DNA from 3 places in the Paenibacillus thailandensis genome. Region 3 is predicted to be linked to each of the others. Evidence: predicted binding sites of a transcription regulator. Region 3 holds the regulator's gene; each other region holds the start of a gene.
What was found. The regulator LexA, encoded in region 3, represses DNA repair genes until DNA is damaged. The targets are predictions, from matches to a motif close to CGAACATATGTTCG.

Region 1 (3,264 bases), on a different contig from region 3:
TAAGCCCGGTGCCGGCTGTCCTCATCCTGGATCGTCTCCAGCAAGCCCGGATCGATCTCCTGACCCTTCAGCAGCCGGTACCGGATAAGCACGTCCTCATGTACGAACAGGACAGGCTCATCGCCGCCCGCGTATACGTAATACCGCCGGCGCTCGTGCCGGTCCTGTTGGACGGACGTTATAATCATGGAAACTACCTCCGTTCTATCCTCCCCCTCCCCTTAGAGGAGGGAGGGGCGATGGCTGGCGCCTTCTGAATACCCCAAAAGGCGTACCTGCCACGCGGCCTTCTTCGGCAAGAACACGTCTAAGTCCGTGTTGTCCTGGCAGATGATGCACCTGTTCCGGCTTCTTCCCCTATCGAATGCCGTCAGGTGCTGCCAGCTTCGTTACTACTTTAATGAAACTTTGGCGCTAACCCCGCTTTTGTCCATCGGACAAATAAAAGCGCGCCGCTCCTATAGATGGGAGCGGCGCCGCTTGCAATACGATTTGCAATATGATTATTCGAAGTCGAGTTCCGCTTCTTCTTCTTCCGAGTCTACGGATACTTGGGCACCGCTTGCGACCGCTTCGGCATTCTTCAAATTGCTCTCTTCCCGGATTTTGCGTTCGATGGTTGCCGAAATTTCCGGATGATCCTTCAGGAACTGCTTGGCGTTCTCGCGGCCTTGACCCAGACGTTCGCCGTTAAAGGAGAACCATGCGCCGCTCTTCTGTACGATCTCCATTTCCGTGCCGATATCGATAATGCTGCCTTCCTTCGAAATGCCTTCGCCGTACATAATGTCGATTTCGGCTTGCTTGAAAGGAGGAGCGACTTTGTTCTTGACGACTTTGATTCGCGTACGGTTGCCGACCATATCGTTGCCTTGCTTGATCGTCTCCACCCGCCGCACATCAAGCCTTACGCTGGAGTAAAATTTCAGCGCGCGGCCGCCCGGCGTCGTTTCCGGGTTGCCGAACATGACGCCGACCTTCTCGCGAAGCTGGTTAATAAAGATGGCAATCGTCTTCGACTTGCTGATCGCGCCGGACAGCTTGCGCAACGCCTGCGACATGAGGCGGGCTTGCAAGCCTACATGGGAATCGCCCATCTCGCCTTCGATTTCAGCTTTAGGCACGAGAGCCGCTACCGAGTCGATAACGATGATATCTACAGCGCCGCTGCGCACAAGCGCTTCGGCGATTTCAAGCGCTTGCTCACCCGTGTCCGGCTGAGACAGCAGCAACTCGTCGATATTGACGCCAAGCTTGCTTGCATAAAGAGGATCAAGCGCATGCTCGGCATCGATAAATGCGGCTTGTCCGCCAACGCGTTGAACTTCCGCAATCGCATGAAGCGCAACCGTCGTTTTACCGGACGATTCCGGTCCGTATACTTCAATGATCCGGCCTTTCGGCAGGCCGCCAATACCTAACGCAATATCTAAAGCAAGGGATCCGCTCGATACCGTTTCCACTTGCATTTCTGCCGTTTCGCCCAATTTCATAATTGAGCCTTTCCCGAATTGTTTCTCGATTTGGCGCAATGCCATTTCCAATGCCGCGCGACGATCCGACAATCAACTCACATCCTTCACGATTTATAGTTTCATGATACCTTTTTTCTTCTGGCTTGCCAAGCATTTTTTCGAACATACATTCGTTTTTTTGAGCGCACCTCCCCGACTTGCCGGAAGAAAGGCTTCATCTTTAATCCGGCATCCGGTTATAACCAAAATAAAAAAAACCGCAGCAAAGTATTCTTCGCCACGGTTCTTCCGTCTTTCCCCATTATAGCGCTGAGTGAAAAGGCTGACAAGCCTCTATTCGCGCCGATTCGACATCATTCCGCCGATGCAAGCGTCTGCCATAACCGGTACAACGCGGCCTTAACGGCTCTGACCCGAATGATTTCGCGGCTGCCGCTGAACTTCGAAGTGAATACCCGGGTCTCTTTCCCGCGCTCCGCTACCGCGAAGTAAACGAGGCCAACCGGCTTGCCTTCCGATTCGGACGGACCGGCTACCCCTGTCAGGGACACGCCGAAGTCCGTATCCGCGATTTGCAGAATCCGTTCGGCCATCAACGCTGCCGTCGATTCGCTGATCGCTCCCGGAGCGCCTTCGCCTTCCAGCTGCTCCATCGGAATGCCTAGCATCTTATGCTTCATCTCGTTCGTATAGGTGACGACGCCCCCGGAATATTCTCCGCTGCTTCCAGGGATGCTCGTAATATATTCGGCAAACAACCCGCCCGTGCAGCTCTCGGCGCTGGCCAGCTTCCGTCTCGAGGCGCGAAGCAGACGAACGACCGCCTCTTCGAGCGGAATGTCCTCTTGCGCGTACAAAAACTCGCCGACGCGCTCCTTGATCTTGTCGACGGTCGCGTCGATTTTCATCGCCGCTTCAGCCTCCGTCGGGGCTTTCGTCGACACGCGCACCGCGACCTCGCCCTCCTTGGCATACGGCGCAATGGTCGGATCGGTCTGGCCGTCGATCAGATCCAGAAGCGCCGCCTCCAGATTCGACTCGCCGATGCCGGCAAATTTCAATTGTCTGGAAAACAGCGGCTCCGTCTGGCCGGTAATATGTTGAATCCACGCCTTGCCGGGTCCTTCCATCATCGGCCGCATTTCGCGCGGTGGCCCCGGAAGAAGCATATAATGCGTGCCGTCCTCCGACAAGCCGATGCCGACCGCCAATCCCGCCGAATTCGCAAGCGGCGTGCTGCCTTCGATCATAAGCGCCTGCCGCCTGTTGCTTTCGACCATATGCGTCCCTCTTGAGCTGAACAGCTGCTCGATCTTATCCATCGAAGGCTGATGCAGGACAAGCGGTTTATTCAAGTACGCCGCCAGCACATCCTTCGTCAAATCGTCCTGAGTCGGACCGAGCCCGCCCGTAAATACGAGCAGATCGGCGCGGCTTCTCGCCACCTCAATGGCCTGGCGCAAACGGCCGGCATTATCTCCTACGACCGTCTGGAAATAGACGTCGACGCCAAGCGCCGCAAGCTCCTGCGACAAAAACTGCGCGTTTGTGTTCACGATTTGCCCGAGGAGCAGCTCGGTGCCGACCGCAATGATTTCTGCTTTCATGGTTTCCGCCTCCAGCCGTACATTATTTTGCCGATATAAGCGCTTTGTTCTTCATGAAGTAATCCACCCCGGAGTAAACCGTAATGACGGCCGCCGCCCAAATCACGATCTCGTCAAACGGGAAGCGAATGAATTCGAAAGGGAAATTGTTCAGCAGCAGGACGATAATCATCACGATTTGG
Region 2 (3,264 bases), on a different contig from region 3:
TCTGATCAGAACGGAGTTCCCGTATTTGCGCTTCAAAGCGTCGACCGCCTTCTCCAGCGCCATCGACTTCTCCCGGTCCATATCGAACAGCGACAGCTGGTATTCGGCGTCGGACGTCAGCTGCGACAGGCTTACGCCGACTCTGCGGATCGGCAGGCCGTCCCAATGCCGTTCGAGCAGCTTGCAAGCCCAGCGGTAAACGTGGTTCGTTATGTTGGACGGATCGTCCATTTTCATCTGGCGGTTGAAGCCCGTCGGCCGGTCGTAATCGGCGCCCATGCAGCCCACCGTTACGACATGCCCCATAAACCCAAGCTCCCGGCAGCGCTGGCACACCAGCTCCGTCAACTCCAGCAGCACGACTTTAATCTCCTCCAGCTTCCCGTAATCGCGGGGCAGCGTCATCATATGGCCGACCGATTTCGGATCGACCCGATGGGTCCCCGGCGCGACCGGGCTGTCGTCGATGCCGCGGGCAATCCGCCAATACAGCTCCGCCTGAATGTCGGAGTTTTTCCCGAACTTCCGGCGCATCATCTGCTTCAGCTTCGCAAGCGGCGTCTCCGCCACGCTGCCGATCGTCGGCATGCCCATCGCGTGAAAATGCCGGGTCATCCGGCTGCCGGACATAAACATATGGCTGACCGGAAGCTTCCACAACGTCTCGGCCAGATTGTCCTTCGATAACATATAAAGGCCGCCGTCGCTTTTTTTGGCGTAGTTGTCGCATGCCATCTTGGCCAAAATTTTGTTCTCGCCGATGCCGAACCGCGCGTAGACGCCCGTCTCCTCCTGAATGCGGCGCTGAATGATCCGCGCCAGCTCCTCCGGACCGCCGTACAGATGAAGCGATCCGGTCACGTCCAGAAATTGCTCGTCGATGCTGTAGGGCTCCACCAGATCGGTATAGCTCAAATAAATGTCCGTAATCTGCATGGACACGTCGATATATTTTTGCATCCGCGGTTTGATCACGACGAGCTCGGGGCACTTGGCCAGCGCCTCGCCGAGCCTCTCGGCGGTCGTAATGCCGCGGGCTTTCGCTATGGGGCAGGCGGCCAGCACGATGCCGGACCGGCGTTCCGGGTCGCCCGCGACGACGACGGGTTTATCCCGATATTCGGGATGCTCCGCTTTCTCCACCGATGCATAAAACGATTGACAATCCGCGAGCATAATGACATTGGCGTTATTAGCCGGCATAGCCGCTCACCAGCTTCGCGGTCCAAACGGAATTCGCCGCGGCGGCGGCATAATCGATCCGCTTTATGAACATCACAGGGTCCCTCCGCAAGCTTCTTACGGCTCCGCGTCCTTCTCCAAGACGGGCCGTTTTGCAATATTCGAACAGAACTTATGTTCGCTATTATTATATGCCGAACAAGCGTTCTTATTCCACAGGATTTTTCTGCCTGCCGCTTTTTGGGCGGAGGCGAGGCTGCCGGACGGCGGAATCCGTTATAATGGTAATGACAGGAACAAAAAGCAAGGAAGGAGCCTGCACATGAATATCGCGAAATATTTGATTATCGCGGGGGCGGCGTTAACAGTTATCGGCGTGCTGTGGGCCGTTATCGGCAAATATATCCCGCTCGGGCGGCTGCCGGGAGATATTGCCGTCGAGAAGGGCAATGTGAAATTTTATTTTCCGATCGTCACCTGCATCGTCATCAGCGTCGTCCTATCCCTTATCGGCTACATCGTTAGGTGGTTTTCCAAATAAAACGGCAGCCTGCCCGGGCGAATGGCTCGCTTAGGCTGGCTGCCTCTTGACGTAACGTTGTTACGATTGAACGGGTGCGGCCGCGTTGCCGGCCTGCTGCGGTGCGGCCGTGCTGCCGACCGTGCTGCCGGCCGCTGGACGGCCGGGCCGTTCATCCTCCGCCAGCTCGATCCGGTACGTATGGAAGTAACGGATGGCGCAGACGGCGAAGAAAAAAACGAGGTAAGAAACAATAACGATAAGCGAAAGGCCAAGCCCCGCTTCCATATTGCCGTTGTAATACAAAAGCGAGCGCAGCCCGTCCACCAAATAGCGGGTAGGAATAAAGTTGCTCACGAACCGGTGGAAGTCCGGTAAGCTCGTAATCGCAAAGGCTCCGCCGCTTGTAAAGATGCCGAGAATGTTGATCGGGAACATGAGAAGCATCGCCCATCGGCCGAAAACAAGAGAAACCGTCTTGAACAGGAACAGCATCGTCCAGGACGAAAGCAGCGTAAATCCGAATATTTTCCATACGTTCGCGGAATGGGAGGCGCCAAATATTCCAAAGACGAAAATTTGCGCCAGCAACGCAATGCCGAAACCTAAAACGAGGCTTAAAACGAATTCGGCAAGCATAACGGCCGAATGCGTCAGCTTGACGCCCTTTTCCCGCATCCGTTCACTTATTTTGGACGTATAGCCTTGAATCATCTGCGTGCCCATCAGGCCGCCGATCGAGCAGATCATAACGAGTATAAACGGCGTCATCCCTTTGTTTACGTTAGACGGCAAGCCCAATGCGTTTGCGGTTGTTGCCGCAACCGGCTTCTCGAGCAGCGCTGCGGCTTCCGGAGAAAGCCGGGCTCCGCTTGCGGACAAGCTTCCCGTCATCTGCTCCACGATCGCGGCAGACAACGCATCCGCCGTCTGCTGCAGCACGCTTGTCGCGGCTGAAGTCGGAATTTGCCCTGCTCCTTCGTTGATCAAAATTTCAACATGAGCGGGCTCCGCATCCGACTGTCCGGACTGGAGCGCTTGTTGAACCTTTGCGATTGAGCCGGAGAAGTCCTCGGGGATGACGATGGCGCCATACGCCTTGTTCTCCTTCAAGTAATCGACAGCCTTCTGTTTGCTCGGCTTCTCCGTCCATTCGAACGATTGATCTCCGCTGCTTGTCGGCAATTGATCCATAAACGCCCGGCCTGCCGCGGATTGCGCAAAATGCTCGTCCTCATTGACGACGACAAGCGGAAAATCGGTCAGGCGCTGAGCCGCTCCGTTAAATACAGGCAAATAAACGCAAATCATGGACATCATAAGAAGCGCGATTGCCCAAACGGGAAACCACGCGATTTTCACTTTTAATAACCTCTTCATATGATCAAACTCCCAAATGCTTATGTTTCGTCGCGACGATCCGAAAATATAAATTTATTTTTCATCAGCCGCAATATCAAATATAAAATATCTTTGTCGTCGGCGCTCAATTGCTCGAATTGGCGCGCCAGCAGCGCGTCGTCCTCGGGAATCGGAATAAGCTCTTCGCCGGCTTCCGTCAG
Region 3 (3,264 bases):
GCAACCCGGACCCTGCGGCAAACCCGTATTTGGCGCTTGCCGTTATGCTGAAAGCAGGCTTGTCCGGCATCCGGAACAAAATGCAGCTGCCTGCGCCGGTTGACCGCAACATTTACATCATGTCGCAGGAAGAACTGGCCGATGCCGGCATCCAAAGCTTGCCTGTCGATTTGAAGGAAGCGCTCGACGAGCTGCTGCGCGACGAAGTCATTTGCGACGCGCTTGGCGATCACGCGCTCGCGCATTTCTACGAGCTGAAAGAAATCGAGTGGGATATGTATAGAACGCAAGTCCATCAATGGGAACGCGATCAATATTTGACGCTGTATTAATCGCATCGCAATAGCATATCAAAATTTCTGAAGCGGTTGAACGAGGTTTGGGGGCATTTTCGTGTGGCATGCAATGAATCCATTGCAGCCCCGTGATGCCCCCAAATGTTTAGATGCCGCCGGTTCATGCATTCTTAATAGATATATTGGTCTGGTTACTCCATGTGGAAATGGATTTGCTGCAAAGCATTTGGAGAAATAGATTTAACTTCACCACGTCAACTGGTCGTGCGGGCGAGAGAGGGGTCACAATGAACTGGTTGGTTCGTTTATCTTATATTCTCGGTGCTTTATCTCTTTTAACGATCTTTCTCTCCACCGTGTTTAGCATTACTATATCTCTTGTATCCATCATCCTTGGAATATTGTCAGTCATCATTGTTAAAAATAAACATGCCATAGCTTCATTAGTTTTAAATCTAATTTGGTTTTGTTTAATCATGTTGTTCTTGTTTTTTGTAATTATTAATTTTTCAACTTTGGAGTAGTTTATCCGTACGGCGGCGAACCCTCTTGAAATTTTTGAGAAGCCGTTCGCGTTCGAACCTTCGGCTCTTGAATTCTCCATGAATAACCTCAGTTGCGACACATCCACACTTTCCTGGCTATTCCGCTGCTTCTGTTTTGCTTTACAGCCTTACAATAGTCCAAATAGATTTCAACGACAAAGGTGTTTTTTTGTTCACTTATAGGAGTGACGTCTGAAGCGAACTGGCGTTTTCTTCTTGTTGCATACAGAACATGTGTTTGGTGTATAATAAGAACAAACGTTCTTGTATGGAGTGATCGGAGTGGAGAACTATATCGGCAAGGTCGTACAGCTTATTTATGTCGACCGGAAACAACAGGTGAGCATCCGGGATGTAAAAGTGATTTCGGTCAAGGAAGGCCGTTTTAAAGCATACTGTTTCTCGGCGAAAGCCATTCGCATATTTAATATGTCCGGGGTGGTCGATATGGAGCTGATAACAAAGAAGCGGGCATGAGAGGTAAGGCGGCGGAGGGGACGAGGAGGTCTTCCCGAAGTAAAGCTATAAGTTCAAAGGAGATAATCGATTGGGGAATGGTTGCGGCGAACGGAGTATCCGTTAATAGGCTGGCACGTGAAACGGTTCGTCCCGGAGAAAGACGAACCGTTGTAGCGTTGAATCGATTAGTGAATGTCGCGGAACAGGCCGATGACTTTGCCGAGTATCGTGACGTTCTTCAAGCGGAGCGGTTCCATGGATGAGTTCTGCGGCTGAAGCCGGATATGATCCTTTTCTTTATAAAACGTCTTGACCGTCGCCTCGTCTTCTTCGGTCATCGCGACGACGATATCGCCGTTCGATGCGGTGCTTTGCTGGCGGACGATGACGTAATCGCCGTCATGGATGCCGGCTTCGATCATGCTTTCGCCGACGACGTTCAGGATGAAGACGTCGTCATCGCCGACAAAATGCGCAGGCAGCGGGAAATATTCTTCGATGTTCTCCGTAGCGGTAATCGGCACCCCGGCCGTTACTTTCCCCACAATCGGCACTTGCGAAACGGGCGTCCGGATCGCTTCGATCGGATCGTCCTGATCCAAAATTTCGATTGCCCGCGGCTTCGTCGGGTCGCGACGGATCAGCCCTTTCTTCTCCAACCGGTCCAGGTGGCCGTGAACGGTTGAGCTTGAAGCGAGGCCAACCGCTTCGCCGATCTCGCGAACGGAAGGAGGGTATCCTTTATCTCGAACTTCGTTCTTGATAAAATCAAGAATCGCGTGCTGTCGGTTGGAAAGCTTGGACAATGAAATCACTCCATTAGTATATTGATAAGAAAATTATAGCATAGAACCGGAGTTCGTACAAACATAAGTTCTTGGGCACAAAAGTTCGCATCGCCTATTGACCCAAACATTTGTTCGTGATATTCTCATATCAGAACAAATGTTTGGGGTGCATATAAATGATTATGAATCCATCGTTTTATCGTACAATACATAATGAGAAGCAGGCGAATAATCGCGTCAAATCGCCATGGTTGTCGTCCGGGAACCGGCTTATCCGGATTGTCGTCATCGCGCTGACGGCCGCTTTATTATTTACAAGTTTCCTTTTGATTACAACGAACGCCGCGAGCGGAACGGTTGAGGAAGCGAGCGTGTCGGAAACGGTCGTCGTCGTGACGGCCGGCGATACGTTGTGGGACATCGCATCTCATTATAGCGACGGTCATAAGGACATCGGCAAGCTCGTGTTCCTTCTAAAGGAGCGCAATGGGCTTGAGACGGCCGACATACGACCGGGGCAAACGATCGTTATTCCGGAATGGTAAACGACGAAGAGCCAAGCGTTCCGAAAGGTTGACGTTCATAATGGCATACGGCATCGGCGGCAGCTGTTCTCTCACCGGAAGGATGTGAGAACAGCTGCCGTTTTTGTTTTTCGGTGTAAGGTATTCGCCCTGTCATCGCCTTGACAATTAAGCTCGCATGAAGTCAAAATAGACAATAGTATTTTATTAAAGAGACAAGGCAGCAAAGCTGTTCTTAACACCATGGAGAGGAGCGTAAGAGTGGAGCAAATTATCGCACGAATCAACGAGCTGTCGCGCAAGCATAAGACGGTTGGGCTTAGCGAAGCCGAGCTGGCGGAGCGCGACGTGCTTAGAAAAAAATACCTCGAAAACTTCCGCCGCAATTTCCGTCAGCAATTGGACGCCATCGAATTCGTTGACGACCGGGACGGAAATTCGAAGTCCTAAACGACGCGTAATCGGTTTTCGAACGGCGGAGGGAGCTGGCGAAACGGTTATGACGCCGTCAAACGGCAATTTAGATAAACAGTAGGGGGATGTCCATTGTCAAGATCGTGGGAACGTAAAGTCCAAAAAAATATGTCGGCTTTAAACAAACAGCGAAAGAAGCAAGGCAAGATGCACATTGCGACCGGGGCGGCCAAGGTTG

Region 1: recA (recombinase RecA) is a predicted target of LexA. The motif match lies at 1,635-1,648, and genes of this name have one in related genera.
Region 2: ACFSW5_RS12670 (DNA polymerase IV) is a predicted target of LexA. The motif match lies at 1,350-1,363, and genes of this name have one in related genera.

What each region holds. Positions count from the first base shown of each region.
Region 1 covers NZ_JBHUMY010000012.1:12,085-15,348, forward strand. Annotated here, with positions in the region: gene ACFSW5_RS11515 (RecX family transcriptional regulator) at 1-188, opposite strand, end outside; gene recA (recombinase RecA) at 504-1,565, opposite strand; gene ACFSW5_RS11525 (competence/damage-inducible protein A) at 1,829-3,082, opposite strand; gene pgsA (CDP-diacylglycerol--glycerol-3-phosphate 3-phosphatidyltransferase) at 3,105-3,264, opposite strand, start outside.
Region 2 covers NZ_JBHUMY010000012.1:248,819-252,082, forward strand. Annotated here, with positions in the region: gene ACFSW5_RS12670 (DNA polymerase IV) at 1-1,203, opposite strand, end outside; gene ACFSW5_RS12675 (DUF2905 domain-containing protein) at 1,505-1,723, shown strand; gene ACFSW5_RS12680 (YhgE/Pip domain-containing protein) at 1,784-3,082, opposite strand; gene ACFSW5_RS12685 (MarR family winged helix-turn-helix transcriptional regulator) at 3,103-3,264, opposite strand, start outside.
Region 3 covers NZ_JBHUMY010000006.1:86,000-89,263, forward strand. Annotated here, with positions in the region: gene glnA (type I glutamate--ammonia ligase) at 1-332, shown strand, start outside; gene ACFSW5_RS05295 (hypothetical protein) at 1,124-1,318, shown strand; gene lexA (transcriptional repressor LexA) at 1,486-2,106, opposite strand; gene ACFSW5_RS05305 (LysM peptidoglycan-binding domain-containing protein) at 2,265-2,633, shown strand; gene ACFSW5_RS05310 (DUF896 domain-containing protein) at 2,874-3,062, shown strand; gene ACFSW5_RS05315 (hypothetical protein) at 3,234-3,264, shown strand, end outside.